2 regions of the Microbacterium sp. NRRL B-14842 genome follow, and region 1 is predicted to be linked to the other one. Evidence: predicted binding sites of a transcription regulator. Region 1 holds the regulator's gene; the other holds the start of a gene.
The links. Region 1 encodes LexA, which represses DNA repair genes until DNA is damaged. Its sites were predicted from a motif close to TCGAACANNTGTTCGA; they were not measured.
Positions count from the first base shown of each region.

Region 2: AB1285_RS14125 (HNH endonuclease signature motif containing protein) is a predicted target of LexA. The motif match lies at 2,790-2,805, and genes of this name have one in related genera.

Region 1 is NZ_JBFLUM010000001.1:871,759-879,392, forward strand. Features, by position in the region: gene AB1285_RS04430 (prolyl oligopeptidase family serine peptidase) at 1-1,105, opposite strand, end outside; gene AB1285_RS04435 (methylenetetrahydrofolate reductase) at 1,290-2,237, shown strand; gene metE (5-methyltetrahydropteroyltriglutamate--homocysteine S-methyltransferase) at 2,259-4,568, shown strand; gene lexA (transcriptional repressor LexA) at 4,633-5,319, opposite strand; gene AB1285_RS04450 (LysM peptidoglycan-binding domain-containing protein) at 5,603-5,971, shown strand; gene AB1285_RS04455 (histidinol-phosphate transaminase) at 6,036-7,130, shown strand; gene hisB (imidazoleglycerol-phosphate dehydratase HisB) at 7,127-7,634, shown strand, end outside.
Region 2 is NZ_JBFLUM010000001.1:2,886,548-2,894,181, reverse strand. Features, by position in the region: gene AB1285_RS14140 (ABC transporter ATP-binding protein) at 1-459, opposite strand, end outside; gene AB1285_RS14135 (extracellular solute-binding protein) at 495-1,568, opposite strand; gene AB1285_RS14130 (hypothetical protein) at 1,785-2,438, shown strand; gene AB1285_RS14125 (HNH endonuclease signature motif containing protein) at 2,836-4,179, shown strand; gene AB1285_RS14120 (glycosyltransferase family 2 protein) at 4,265-5,866, opposite strand; gene AB1285_RS14115 (DUF4127 family protein) at 5,996-7,498, opposite strand; gene AB1285_RS14110 (GntR family transcriptional regulator) at 7,549-7,634, opposite strand, start outside.

The sequences.
Region 1 (7,634 bases):
GGCCGTGTGCCCCTTCCACGACGATCTGCTGCGCCCCCGGCATCCAGTCCTCGTCGACCGGAGCGCCACCGGTGATGGTCTCGACGGTCCCACTGTCGACATCGACGCACCAGATGCCTGAGGTCACGCGCGAGCCGTCTCCGCTGAGCAGCACGCGGGAGCCGGCGACGTCGTCCACGCTGAGGTGCCCGTCGCCCGGCACCGTGATCGCCCGGGTCTCGCCGTCCGCGGACACGAGCTGCACCTCGTCGCGTCCATTCGTGCGCACCGCCACGAGGCGCCCGTCGGCCAGGACCTGGAACCAGCGGTTGCCGAGCACCCAGAGGCCGTATCCGGTATCCGCGTCCGACGAGCTCAGCGCGCGCGAGGCGCCGAGCCGGAGGCCGTCCAGTGCGAGGTGCTGGAGCTGCCAGCGCCCTGAAGCGTCGTCGGCGAACACGAGCGCGTCGTCGCCGCGCCACTCCGGCTGCAGGGCCGCGGAGGTGGGGACGCGGGTGACGGTCCCGCCGTCCACCGCCCCGATGGCGAGGGCGGCACTCTCCCACGGCATGCTGTCCGCCTGCCACTCGACCCAGGCCACCCGGCTGCCGTCCGGCGAGAGAGCGGGGTGGGCGAAGAATCCGGTGCCCTCCGCGATCACGCGCACCGCAGCCGCTTCGTCGGCGGCCGAGCCGTCCACGGGGATCTCCACGATCGCGCGGCGGTGCGGGGCGGCCGAGAGGTCTTCGCGGACCGCAAGCAGGCGGCCGCTCTGCACGCGCAGCCCGCCGTACGACGGGCCGGCGGCGGTGAGGGGGCGCGGCTCCGCGCCGCGGTCCATGCGGTGCACACGCTGGTCGGCGCCGGAGACGAAGTACAGGGTGTCGCCGTCGACGGTCCAGGCACCGCCCCCGTACTCGTGCACGCGGGAGCGGGCGCTCCAGGGTGCCGGGAGGATCTCCGCCCCCGTCGAGCTGCGCACCGTGACGCGTCCGCCCTCGGCGGGCACGGACTCGGCCCACCACACCTCATCGCCGACGAAGCGTGCTCCGTCGATGCGGGGAGCCGCTCCGGCGACGGCGGCGGCGGTGAAGGGGGAAGCCCAGGAGCCGAACGGTGAGGACATGCGTCGAGCCTACGGGCGGTGACACACGACGTCACACTCGTGCGGCGGGCCGAGGGCGTGTTCTAGGTTTCTGGAAACGCCCGGTTGATCCCGGACGTGGAGCGACAGCCGAGCCCGGCACCCGCCCGCGAACGACGTGCTCTTCGTCGTGCGCGGACCCCGGCCCCTGTCCCCAGGAGAGAAGATGTCTTCCCCGTTCGACGCCTCCCGCGCCTCCCGCGTGCCGTTCTCCTTCGAGCTGTATCCGCCCCGCTCGGAGTCGAGCGAGGAGGCCCTGCACGAGACCGTCCGTCACCTCGCCGCGGCCGGACCCGCGTTCCTCTCGGTGACCTATGGCGCCGGCGGCTCGACCGGGGGACGCTCGCTCGACGTGCTGCGGTTCATCCGCGAGCACACCGACGTCGAGCCCCTCGCCCATCTCACGTGCGTCGGCAACACCTATGCCGGGGCCACGGCGCTCATCCGGGAGTTCCTCGACGCCGGGATCCTCCGCTTCCTCGCCCTCCGCGGCGATCCGCCCGCGGGCCGGACGGAGCCCTTCCTCGGCGACCTGGAGAGCGCGGCTCAGCTCGTGCAGCTCATCGATCGCGTCCAGGCCGAACGCGCTCCGTACCAGGAGTCCCCGGTCCCCGGCCTTCCCGGAGCCGCGCTGGTGGGCCCCCGGCAGAAGGTCGACATCGCGGTCGCGGCCTTCCCGAAGGGGCACCCGCGGGCCACGCACCGCACCCAGGACGTGGAGGCTCTGCTCGCCAAGCAGGCGGCGGGGGCGACCTTCGCCATCACCCAGCTCTTCTTCCACCCGGACGACTACCTCGCCTTCGTGGAGCGAGCTCGAGCGGGCGGCGTCACCATCCCGATCCTTCCCGGCATCATGCCGATCACCTCACCTGCCCGGCTGGCCCGGGTGCTGGAGCTCACGGGGGAAGACCTGCCGAGCGAGCTCTCGGTCGCCCTCGACGTCGAGCCCACCGCCGAGGGGCGCCGGGAGATCGGGATCTCGTGGGCCGCGCGCCTCGCCGCCGACGTCGTCGCCGGCGGCGCCCCCGGCGTCCACCTGTACGCCTTCAACCAGCACGAGACCGTCCTGACCGTCCTCGCCGAAGCCGGCATCGTCCCGGCGCTCCGGCACTAGTCCCCGCCGAAAGGAAACATCATGACCGCATTCCCCGAGGGCACCATCCTCGGCTATCCCCGCATCGGCCGCCGCCGCGAGCTCAAGAAGGCCGTCGAGGCGTTCTGGGCGGGCCGCATCGACGAGCAGGAGCTGGAGCGGACGGCAGCGGACCTGCGCGCGGCGACCCGTGAACGCCTGGCCGCCCTCGGCCTCGGTCGCACGGACTCGTCGATCCCGGAGTCCTTCTCGTTCTACGACCAGGTCCTCGACGCCGCCGCCACGGTCGGCGCCATCCCCGCGCGCTTCGACGACCTGCGGGAGGCGGACGGGACGATCGGACTCTCCGCACTGTTCACCGTCGCCCGCGGCGAGGGGGAGCGCGCGCCGCTGGAGATGACGAAGTGGTTCGATTCGAACTACCACTACCTCGTGCCGGAGATCGGCCCGGAGACGGTGTTCTCCCTCGCCAGCGACCGGCTGGTGCGCGAGGTCGCCGAGGCCGCGGCCGCCGGATTCGTCACGCGTCCCGTGGTCGTCGGACCGGTCACGCTGCTGGCGCTCGCGAAGGCGTCGGACGACGCGCCGGAGGGCTTCGAGCCGCTCTCGCGTCTGGAGGACGTGCTGCCGGTCTACGTCGATCTGCTCGCCCGCCTGCGCGCCGCGGGTGCCGAGTGGGTGCAGCTCGACGAGCCCGCGCTCGTCAGCGAGTCGCTGCCGGCCACGACCGCCCAGCTCGCCTCGGCGGCGGAGCGCGCGCTCGCGGTGCTGGGCAGCGCCGAGGAACGCCCCTCGATCCTCGTCGCGGCCCCGTATGCGAGCCTCGGCGAGACGTTCGGGACCGTGGCCGCGGCCCCCATCGAGGCGATCGCCGTCGATCTCGTGCGCGGTGCCGTCCCGGAGGCGGTGCCTGGCCTCGAGGGCAAGACCCTCGTCGGCGGTGTGATCGACGGTCACAACATCTGGCGTGGCGACCTCTCCGCGGCGTTCGACTCCCTGGAGGCGCTCCGCGCGCTCGGTGCTCCGGTGTCCGCGGCCACCTCGACCTCGCTGCTGCACGTGCCGCACGACGTGCAGGACGAGACCGCGCTCGACGAGCGCCTGGTGTCCTGGCTCGCGTTCGCGGACCAGAAGGTGCAGCAGGTCGTGACCCTCGCCCGCGGTCTGTCCGAAGGGCGCACGGCGATCGCGACCGAGCTGGACGCCGCGACCGCTGCGCTGCAGGATCGCCTGAGCGCTCCCGGCGTGCGCGACGGTGCGGTGCGTTCCCGTGCGCTGACCGACGCCGACTTCGCCCGTGCTCCGTACGCGGAGCGGGAAGAGGCGCAGAATGTCCTCGGCCTGCCGGTGCTGCCCCTGACGACGATCGGCTCCTTCCCGCAGACCGGAGACATCCGCCGCGCACGCGCGCAGTTCCTCCGCGGCGAGATCCCCGAGGACGACTACGAGGAGTTCCTCCGCCGTGAGGTCGCCGCGGTCGTCTCCCTGCAGGAGGACCTCGGCCTCGACGTCCTCGTGCACGGCGAACCCGAGCGGAACGACATGGTGCAGTACTTCGCCGAGCACCTCGACGGCTTCGCGGTCACGCAGCACGGCTGGGTGCAGTCGTACGGCTCGCGAGCCACGCGTCCGTCGATCCTCTGGGGCGATGTCTCCCGCCCGGCGCCCATCACGGTCGCCTGGTCGGCATACGCCCAGTCGCTCACCGCGAAGCACATGAAGGGGATGCTCACGGGGCCGGTCACCATCCTCGCGTGGTCCTTCGTCCGCGACGACCAGCCTCTGGGGGAGACCGCGAACCAGGTCGCGCTCGCCCTCCGCGACGAGATCGCCGATCTGGAGGCCGCGGGCATCCAGGTGATCCAGGTCGACGAGCCGGCGCTGCGCGAGCTGCTGCCGCTGAAGCAGACCGACCAGCCCACGTACCTGGACTGGTCCGTCGCCTCGTTCCGTCTGGCGACGGGCGGTGCCGCGGCGGCCACGCAGGTGCACACCCACCTCTGTTACTCGGAGTTCGGCGTCGTGATCGACGCGATCCGTGCGCTCGACGCCGACGTGACGTCGATCGAGGCGGCCCGCAGCCGCATGGAGGTCGTCGCGGACATCGCCGAGGTCGGCTTCGACCACGGCATCGGCCCCGGTGTCTACGACATCCACTCGCCGCGTGTGCCGACGGTCGAGGAGGTCGAGTCCCTGCTGCGTCGCGCGGTCGAGGAGATCCCGCTCCGTCAGCTCTGGGTGAACCCGGACTGCGGCCTGAAGACCCGCGGCTACGCCGAGACCACGGCATCGCTGCGGAACATCGTCGAGGCCACCCGCCGGGTGCGCGAGGACGTGGTGGTCACCGCCTGACACTCCTGCTCAGCGAAACGACGAAGGCCCTCCCGGTGCACCGGGAGGGCCTTCGTCGTGTGTCTCAGACGGCGCGCATGACCGCGACGACCTTGCCGAGCACGACGGCTTCGTCGCCCAGGATCGGCTCGAACGCGGAGTTGCGGGGGAGCAGCCAGGTGTGGCCGTCGCGACGACGAAGCACCTTGACGGTGGCCTCGCCGTCGAGCATGGCGGCGACGATCTCACCGTTCTCCGCGGTGTTCTGCGACCGGACCACGACCCAGTCCCCGTCGCAGATCGCGGCGTCGATCATCGACTCGCCGGAGACCTTGAGCATGAAGAGGTCGCCTTTGCCGACGAGCTGCCGGGGGAGCGGGAAGATCTCCTCCACCTGCTGATCGGCGGTGATGGGCACGCCGGCGGCGATGCGGCCGACCAGCGGGACCAGGGCGGCGTCGCCGACCGGGGTCGCCACATCCGCGGGGTTCTCCGCACCGGTGCCGGGAAGGTCGATGAGGACCTCCATGGCGCGCGTCTTGCCCGGGTCGCGCCGCAGGTAGCCGCTGAGCTCGAGCTGACCGAGCTGGTGCGTGACGCTGGACAGCGACTTGAGTCCGACGGCATCGCCGATCTCGCGCATGCTCGGCGGGTAGCCGTTCTGTGCGATGGAGCCCTGGATGACCTCGAGGATCGCCATCTGCTTCGGACTGAGGCTCTTGCGACGGCGGGTGCGCGGCGCCTCGGACTCGAGGGCTGAGGTGTCGCTCATGGTGCTCCTTCACTGCGTGATCCGACGTGCCGCTTCGAATGTCGGTGGCCCGTGGTGGGGTGTCCTTATCGAAACCGTATCCGAGAAAAGCGCGGATCTGGAAGATCTGTTCGAGCGTGTCGGGCGATTCGCGGGCCGCGGTTTCGAAGACAGCTTGACAGATGTTCGAACTCGAAGATATCTTCGGAACGTAGCTTCGCATCCACGGCTCCCGGCCGAGGCGCGGATGCGAAAGCTACGCCAACCTCCCCGGGCTCCGGCGCCGGGACAGTAAGGAGCAGACATGAGCAGCATCAGCCTCAGCACCGCGACCGCCTTCCCGGCATCGGCCCGTCCGGCCACCCGGCTGCGGATCACGGCACGCGGTCGCCGCGCTCTGCTCGCGCTCGCCTCGGTCCCGCTCGCGGCGGGCATCGCCTTCGCCGCCATCAGCGGGGGTAGTGCGATCGCCTCCGGCGCGGACGCACCGGCCGTCTCCGTCGAGACCGTCACGGTCATGCCCGGCGACACCCTCTGGTCGATCGCGAGCAGCATCGCCCCCGAGGCCGACCCACGCGAGGTCATCGGTGAGATCAGCCGCATGAATCTCCTGCGCGGCGGCGAGCTGCAGGTCGGTCAGGAGCTCGCGCTCCCGGCCCGCTACACCGACTGACGCGGAGCCCGAGTCTTCCGATCCGGTCGTCACGATGACCTCGGCTCTCCGTGCTCCTCTTAAGATGGGAAGGGTGACCTTCTCCCTCAACGATCTCCCGCTCCGCGACGATCTGCGCGGACTCACCCCGTACGGCGCGCCCCAGGCCCCGCTGCCGGTGGCTCTGAACGTGAACGAGAACACGCATCCCGTTCCCGACGAGGTCGCGAGCGACATCCTCGATGACATCGCCGTGGCGATCCGGGACGTGAACCGGTACCCGGATCGTGAGTTCACGACGCTGCGGGAGGCCTTCGCCGACTACCTGGGTCACGGCCTCACGCCGGAGCAGATCTGGGCGGGAAACGGCTCCAACGAGGTGCTGCAGCACATCTTCCAGGCTTTCGGCGGTCCGGACCGCACGGCATTCGGCTTCGGCCCGACGTACTCGATGTACCCGCTCATCGCGAAGGGCACAGGGGCGTCGTGGATCGCCGGCACCCGGCAGCCGGACTACACCGTCACCGCGGAGGAGGCGGCGGAGCAGGTCCGTGCGGCCGACCCGGACATCGTGATCCTCTGCTCGCCGAACAATCCGACGGGCACGCCGCTGGGGCTCGACGTGGTGGAGGCCGTCTACGACGCCGCCCGTGGCGTGGTGATCGTCGACGAGGCCTATCAGGAGTTCGCGCCGCGCGATGCCCCGTCTGCACTGACTCTGCTGGAGGGCCGGCCGCGGCTGGCGGTCTCCCGCACCATGAGCAAGGCCTTCGCCTTCGCCGGTGCCCGCGTCGGCTACCTCGCCGCCGACCCCGCGTTCATCGACGCGCTGCGTCTGGTGCGCCTGCCCTACCACCTGAGCGCCCTGACGCAGGCGGCGGCCGTCGCCGCGCTCCGCAATGCCGACGTCATGCTCGGGATGGTGCAGGAGATCGTGGAGCAGCGCGACCGGATCACGGCCACGCTGGAGGCCCTCGGCTACACGCCCCACCTCTCGTGGTCCAACTTCGTGCTGTTCGGCGGCGTCGCGGACCCGCAGGCCACCTGGCAGCAGCTCTACGATCGCGGCGTGCTCGTCCGTGACGTCGGCATCCCCGGTCACCTGCGGGTGAGTGCCGGTACGGAGGCGGAGACCACGGCGTTCCTGGACGCCCTGGCCTCGATAGGATCGGCATCATGACCATCCCCGCGCCCACCGCACGCACCGCGAGCCGCGTGCGCAGCACGTCGGAGTCCACCGTCGAGGTCGAGCTCAACCTGGACGGTACCGGCGCGAGCCGCATCGACACCTCGGTGCCGTTCTTCGACCACATGCTCACGGCGTTCGCGAAGCACTCGCTGACGGATCTCACCGTGCGGGCGTCCGGCGACACCCACATCGACGCGCACCACACCGTGGAAGACATCTCGATCGTGCTCGGTCAGGCGATCCTCGCCGCGCTCGGGGACAAGTCCGGCATCTCCCGCTACGGCGACGCCCTCGTCCCCCTGGACGAGGCGCTCGCGCAGGCGGTCGTCGACATCTCCGGTCGCCCGTACCTCGTGCACGAGGGTGAACCCGCGGGCTTCGAGCACCACCTGATCGGCGGGCACTTCACCGGATCGCTCGTCCGGCACGTCTTCGAAGCCATCACCTTCAACGCCGCCCTCACCGTGCACGTCCGGGTCCTGGGCGGGCGCGACC
Region 2 (7,634 bases), 2.0 Mb from region 1:
GATGCTGGGGGTGAGCGCGAGCGCCCGGGCGATGGCGACGCGCTGCTGCTGACCGCCGGACAGTTCCGCCACGTTCTTCTCGAGCTGCGACGCGGCGAGCCCGGTGCGGTCGGCGACCTCGTCCACGCGCCGCCGCTGCTCGGCCTTCGACACCTTCTGCACCGAGAGGCCGAACGCGATGTTCTCCCGTACGTTCATGCTCGGGAACAGGGCGTAGTTCTGGAACACCATGCCCACGCCGCGCTTCTCGCTCGGCACCCGGGTCACGTCGCGGCCGGCGATGTGGATGCGGCCGCGGGTGGGCTCGATGAACCCCGCGAGCGTGCGCAGGGCGGTGGTCTTGCCGCATCCGGACGGACCCAGGAGGGTGAAGAACTCACCCTCCTGGATCTCCAGATCGAGGTGCGAGACCGCACGGTGGTCGCCGAACACGACCTCGACGTCGTCGAAACGGATCATCGTCTTCTCTCTCTGCCGGTGCGGGACTGCGCGGGTCAGCCGATGTACTCGAGCGTGACCTTCTCGACCCAGGCGCCGAGGTTCTCGCTCACGAAGCCGAAGTCGATGTCCTGACGGTCGAGCGTGCCCATGAGCTCGACGACCTCGGGGTTGGCCTTCTCGACCGCGCCCTCGTTCACGGGCATGGCGTTGAACTCCGCAGCGAACTCGCCCTGGACCTCGGCGCTGCCGAACCAGTCGATGAATTCCTGGGCCTTCTCCTCGTTGTCCGTGCCGTTGATCTGGGCGATCTGCTCGGTCACGTAGGGGACGCCGTACTCGGGGACGATCATGCCCGTGCTGGTGCCGTACTCCTCGTCGCGGGCGGAGATGCCGCTCGACGGCAGCACGCCGTAGTCCACCTCGTCGCGGGTGATGCGGGCGTAGAGGTCGGTGCCCTCCACGGCGGGGGAGCCGTTGGCGTAGTACGACTTCGCCAGGTCCCAGCCCTCGTCGCTCACGCCGAGGTCGCCGTCCTCGTCGAGGTGACGGGTGAGCATGCTAGCGAGCACGAGCTGCGGGGTGGCCTGGCCGAGCGCGGGGTTGACCTCGTAGCGGCCGGCGTACTCCTCATCGGTGTACAGGTCGTCCGGGTCCGCCGGAGCGTCGCTGATGCGGTTCTCGTCGTAGACCGTGACGATCGCCTGCTCCACGAGCGGCCAGAACGCGCCGTCCTTCGGGTCGCCGGCGTCTGCGGGGACCTCGCCGCTCCAGCTCGGTTCGTAGGCCGTGATGGCCTCTTCCGTCTTGAGCTGCTCGAAGAACATGTTGTTCAGGCCGAAGACCACGTCGCCGACGGGGTTGTTCTTCTCCGCGATGATGCGGTTCGTCAGGTCGGCGCCGCCGAGGCCCACGATCTCGATGTCGATGCCCGCGTCCGCCGCCTTCTCGGTGATCCACTCACCGCGGCCGTCGCTGTTCGAGTTCGTGTAGACGATGAGGGTGTCGCCGTCGCTGCCGCCGCCGTCGCCCGCGTCTCCGTCGCCGCCCGCTGTGCATCCGGTGAGCGCGATCGCCGCCGCGGCCGTCAATCCGATGAGCGCCCAGCGCCTCTGCTGCCTGTCGGCCATGTTCGTCCCTTTCTCGCCTTCGAGGTGTGTCGATGCGACACTACCGGTTCTTGTGGTGAAGGCACAAAGATTGTCTGGTTTCGTGAGCGCGGTCGCGCGTCCGCACTCAAGGTAGGCGCGCGGCGTGAACGCGAGGATGCGACGAGGTGAACGAGTGGGATTCGTGAATGTCATCCTTTAGTTGACGCTCGCGAGTCAGGTCCATAGGCTCGCTTCATGGATGGATCATCGACCAGCGGCTTGTCGCTTGCCGACCTCGCCTCCCTCGTCGACGCTGGCGGACGAGAAGCGCCGTCTCGCTCGGATGACGAGGTCCTGATGATCCGTCAGGCCGACGAGTTGGTCCGGCGTTCGCGTGAGCGCTTGCAGGAGTCGGTCTCCACCGCGCGCTCGCATGGCGTCTCGTGGCAAGAGATCGGCGCCACGCTCGGCGTGAGCCGACAAGCAGCGTTCAAGCGGTTCGGCACCAAGGGTGAGGGAGAGATGATGGCAGCGCCGGTGACAGACCTCTCGGATCGCACGAGCGCGGTATTCGCACACCTGGATGCCGGCGACTACGAGGCGGTGCGAGCACACATGACGTACGCCTGCGGTCGCGCGCTGACCAAGCGCAAACTGATGAGCGTGTGGGACCAGATCCGCAGTGACACCGGCCGCCTCGAAGCCTGCGTCGATTCGACGGTACAGACGGCGGACGGCAGTACGCCGCTGAGCACGCTCGCCAACCGGCACCTGAGTAACGGAGCGATCGTGCAGGTGACCCTGCACCACGAGGCCGGAGAGTGGATCGGCCGCGTTGCCTACAACGGCTTCGGCAAGATCACGGGCATCCTCATCGCCCCACCGGGGTCTCGCGACCTGCCGTTCTAGACTCGTTCCACCCGGGCGTCTCACCCTCCTGACAGGGCGGGTTGCTGTGATTTGATCCCGCCGCCGCTGTCCTGCTCGGGACGTGTGGTGTCGTCGCGTGCTGATGCGCACGCGCGATCGTCGGACCGATCGACACGGCCCGTGATCTTTCCCGCCGCGTGGGCATCGGCGAGGATGCGCCCCGTCGACCTCGCCGAATCGGCGTCCGTTCGCCTCGCGATCCATAGGGGAGACGCCCGAGAGGAGCCGTCGCCTGTGCGCGGGGCGCGGAGGCGCCGTCGCGACTGCCGCCCTGACTCGTTTTCGGGAGCGTAGGGGCGGGCGGGAACGCTGCAGAATGCCGGCATGCATTCGAACATAACTTCGAAAGTCGAGGCCTGACGAGATAGAATGAAGCATGTCGAAAACGTCCGGACTGCGCGAGGCGATGGATCGCCTCGACGAGGCGTGGGGCGCCGCGGGCGATGTCGCCGAGCTCTCCCGCGTGCAGCTCGTCGAGGTGGCCGACGCGATCGGACTTCTGCAGCGCCGGCTCGATGCGATCCACGTCGACGTGGCCGCCGGCATCGCCCGGGAGTCGCGCGCGGAGCTCGGGGCCGACAGCTTGGCGAAGCAACGCGGGTACCGCACGGCGGCGAAGCTCATCGCCGCGACGACGGGCATCTCGACGGCGGGGGCGCAGCGCCTGGTGAAGGTCGGAGAGGCGACCGCGCCGCGAAGCGATCTGCTCGGCGCGCCGCTGCCCGCGCGGTATCCGCTCCTCCGGGAAGCACTCGCGTCGGGTGTGCTCGGAGCGCCAGCGATCGGTCTCCTCGTCGCTCTCCTCGATCGCTGCCGCGTGGCCGCCGGTGTGGAGCGCATCGCCGAGGCGGAACGCGTGCTGACCGCCGCAGCCGAAGGGCTCGAGCTTGATGCGGTGCGCAAGCTCGTCCTCCGCGCCGAAGCGTGGCTCGACCCCGACGGTGTGGCGCCGCGGGCGGAGGAACAGCGCGGTCGGCGTGGACTGCGCATCTTCGAACGTGACGGCATGGTGCATCTGCACGCGCAGCTCGATGTCGAGTCCGCTGCGCCGGTCGTCACCGCGATCCGCGGGCACGTGTCTGCCGTGTTCGCCGCCCGCCTCGAAGCCCCCGATGCGGAGTCGCCCGACGCGGATCGGCGCTCCGTCGCGATGATCCAGGCCGATGCGCTGTCCCTCTTCTGCGCGCACGTGCTCGGGTGCGAGGGCGATCGGGTGCCGCTCGCCGGGGCGACGGTGATCGTTCGGGTATCGCTGGACGATCTGCAGGCGGGAACCGGGTCGGCGACGGTCGACGGGCTCGACCAGGTGATCGACATCGGTGCCGCCCGGCGGATGGCGGCCAGCGGGGGCGTCATCCCCTGCGTCCTCGGCGGTGCGAGCGAGGTACTGGACTGGGGCCGCGAGAAGCGCCTCTTCACCCGAGCCCAACGACTGGCCCTCGCCGAGCGGGATGGCGGGTGCGCCATGTGCGGGCTCCCGCCCGGGATGACGAAGGCTCACCACCTCCGCTGGTGGCAGCGAGATCGAGGTCCGACGGATCTCTCGAACGGGATCCTGCTCTGCGAGACCTGCCACCACCGTATCCACGACAACGGGTGGGAGATCGTGATCGAGGGTTCCGGCGTGACCGGCCGACCGTGGTTCCTTCCGCCGCGGTGGGTCGACCCGCAGCGCACACCGCGGCTGGGCGGACGGGCGCGCTTCGATGTCGCAGCGTGACTGGGCCGCGCCTGCTCGCGGTGGTGGGTGTCGGGGTCACAGCTGGTCGGCGCCCGAAGGGAGGGGGCGCGCGACGCTCGGTCTGTCAGCGGCGAAGTCGGGAGCGGACGCGGCGGGCGGCTCGTGCGAGGGCGTCGCGCCAGGCGCCGCCCGGCCACTCGCGGCGCAGCCGCAGGCTGCCGTCCTCGTTCCGTACGAGCTCGACCCGACGGCCCGCGAGAAGCGGGGACCTGCCGAGGTGTGCCGTCACGTCGGGCGCCGCTGTCAACGGGGCGGTGAACATCCACCCGGCGTAGCGGACGGCCACGGTGAGGTCGGCGTCGCGAGCGCCGTCCTCACGGAACGCCTTCATCGGGTCCAGGGCGATCGGCACCGCGTCGAGGCGCTTCGGGCGTCGGCCGCCGATCTTGCGCTCCGAGCCTGCCGTCGACTCCGGCGCCTGTCCGGGGGTCGGCGTATCCCGCGCGACGAGGTCGACGCGGTCAGCGCGACGCTCCTTGCGAGCGTTGAGCACCCCGGAGGGGAGGTCTTCGGTCGCCGACGGGGGCAGGGAGACCAGCCGGTCGGCGGAACCGACGGTCTCGAACACGAACGCCTCCTCGCCGTCCCGGAGCAGACGGACGCGCACGGTGAGCTGCAACCCGCCGCGCGACCAGCGCGCCGCGGTCACGGTGGCCGTGCAGGTCGTGTCCGCCTCGAACGCGGCGAAGGCGAGCAGGTCATCCCGGCGGTCGGCGCGCAGCAGAGCCGCCCGGATGCGCTGCGGGAACGACAGCCCCGCATCCACGCCGGGGCCGAATCGACGCTGCGCGAGCGGCACCACCACGTCCAGCAGGCGGTCGCGGTACTCCGCCGGGTACTTCACCATCCGTCGTCCGGCGATCCGGTTGAGGATCTTGCCGCGGAACCAGTGCCGCAGCAGCCGGTCGCGCACCTTCCCGGGCTCCGTGTTCGCCTCGACGACATCGAGCACGGTCTCCAGGTGCGGGAAGTACGACTCGGGGTCGATGCGCGACGAGCTCGCACTCCCGGGCTCCTTCACCCACGCGTAGCAGGGCTCGCTGGCGAGCACCGAGATCGTGTCGGCCGCGAAGTACGCCTGCATCACGAACAGGTGGTCCTCGAGTCGCACCTTGCCATCAGGGAAGCGGATGCCGTGCTCGCGGAGGAACGCCGTCCGGAACATCTTGTGCGGCGTCAGCATCTCCAGGATCGGGTCCTCGCCGAGCACCGCGTGCGGGATGTCGCGCTGGAAGATCTTGGCGGGCAGCTTCCGTCCGATGCCCACCTCCTTGCCGACCACGACGTCCGACCCATGCTCATCGGCGTAGTCGCACAGCCGCTCGAGTGCGCGCGGATACAGCCAGTCGTCCTGGTCCACGAACTGCACGTACGTCCCTCTGGCCTCCTCGACGCCGCGGTTGCGCGGAGTGCCGGGCCAGCCGGAGTGCGGCAGCGACAGCACCCGTACATGAGGGCGATCCTTCGCGATGCTCTCCAGCCGCGCGGCCGTCTCCTCCCCGGAGCCGTCGTCGCAGAGCAGGACCTCGAAGGCCTCCCGATCCAGCGTCTGGGCGTCGAGCGAGGCGATGAGGTCGTCGAACGACGCCTTCGGCCGGAACACCGGCACCACCACACTCACCCGCACTCGGCTGCCCGCCGCCTCGTGCCCGGTCGTACTGCTCATGGACGCCGTCCCCCCTGTGGTCGTACCCGGCTCGAATCTCCCCCGCCGGAGGTTCCAGCCAACCATCCCTTCCTGTGGAGCGCGCCAGGCTCGCGGCGGTCGCGGGTGTATGCCGGCGCCGCGGAGGAGTCAGCGCAGGGTGAGACCGATCTCGAAGGAGCGCCGCCAGGGGAGGGTCAGCTCCTCGATCCGCACGTCGTCGGCGGGAAGCATCGACTCCAGCAAGCCCGTCAGCTCGGCGCGGATGACGCGCTCCGCCGTCGCGACCTGCGCGTCGTCGGCCATCGGATAGATGTCAGGGAAGAGGGACGGCCCCGCATCCGTGCGCACCACGGCCTGGTAGGCGAAGTCGTCGAGCAGGCGGGTCAGCAGGGCGATCCGCGCGGCGCGGTCGTCGAAGGAGCCCGAGGCCCGACCGACGACGCCGGCGGCGGCCACCGCGACGACGCTGCCGAGCGTGTTCCCGGCGGTGTTCCACCCGCCGAAAGCCTCCAGGCGGCCGAGCAGTCCGGCCTCGGCGAGCGCGCGCACGAGCGCCTCGTCCGCGCCGTTCGGGTACCGCACATCCGCCAGGGCGACGTGCTCCCCGGCGTCCAGACGCTCCCGCACGAGAGCGACCGTCCCCGCGACGGCGTCCGCATCGACGACCTCGGGCCGCCCGCGGAACATGTCGTGCCGGTCGGGGTCGGGGGCGTGCAGCACGAGGGTGACGTCGCCTCCGGCGGCCACCTCCTCGGCGCCGGCCGCGCGGATCTGCCGGCTCGCCGACGCCGCGAGCGACATGTTCTCGTAGGGCGGGACGCGCTCCATGCCGTCGGCGTCCGCGCAGGCGACCGAGAACGAGGCGGTCACCCCGGCGTTCGCCGCCAGGGCCCGGGCGACGAGCGCGGCGCCCACCTCGTCGGCCCCCGGGTACATCAGCACACGCCGGCCCGACGGCAGCATCCGCATCCAGTGCCGGAGCCACACCTGCTCTGCGCTGCCCGCCGCGAAGGGGGCGGTGTCGTCGGCGGTGATCGCCAGGAAGTCGAGGGTCTCGTCCTCCATGAGTCCCAGCGCGGAGAGGTTCACGATATGGTTGCGCAGCCGTCGAGACGAGTAGTCGGAGACGACCTCGGCGGGCACCGGAGTCAGGTCGTCCAGCGGCAGCACCTCGGTCTCGCCGAGCAGTCGGTGCGCGTCGCCGCCGAGCGCGTGGATCTCCTTGCCGTGCTCCGTCCAGTAGGTCGGCTCCTCGGCCGCGGAGTAGGAGTTGCTCGCCCGGGTCACTAGCGACACCGCCGAGATCGGCAGGTCGGGCCGCATCCGCCGCACCTCGCGCAGCACGTCCAGACGCGCCAGCACGCCGCGGGTGGTGTCGTCGCTCGTGCGGCTCGCGATCAGACCGCCGTAGAGGAGCATGTCCACCGAGACGACCAGGTGCACCGTCGCGGGGTCGGCCGCCCGCTCCCGCAGCCACCCGCCCAACGCGTCGGCGTCGCCCGCGGTCCGGTACGAGGGGAGGATCTCGGCGGGCGGGACGTCGAGGATCACTCCGGCGACGGCCGCGACGTCGCCCGGGAGCTTGACGTTCACCGGCCGATCGTCGAGGGGGAGCAACGCGATGCGCGGGCGGAGGGTCGGGTCGGACACGAGGAGCCTTTCGTCGGTGAAGGGGATCGCAGGTCGGGAGTCGTCGGGGATCAGGGGCGGGCGATGGAGACGAGGTACGAGTAGCGGTCGCCGCGGTACACCGACTCGGCGTACTCGATCGGGCGGCTGCGGGCGT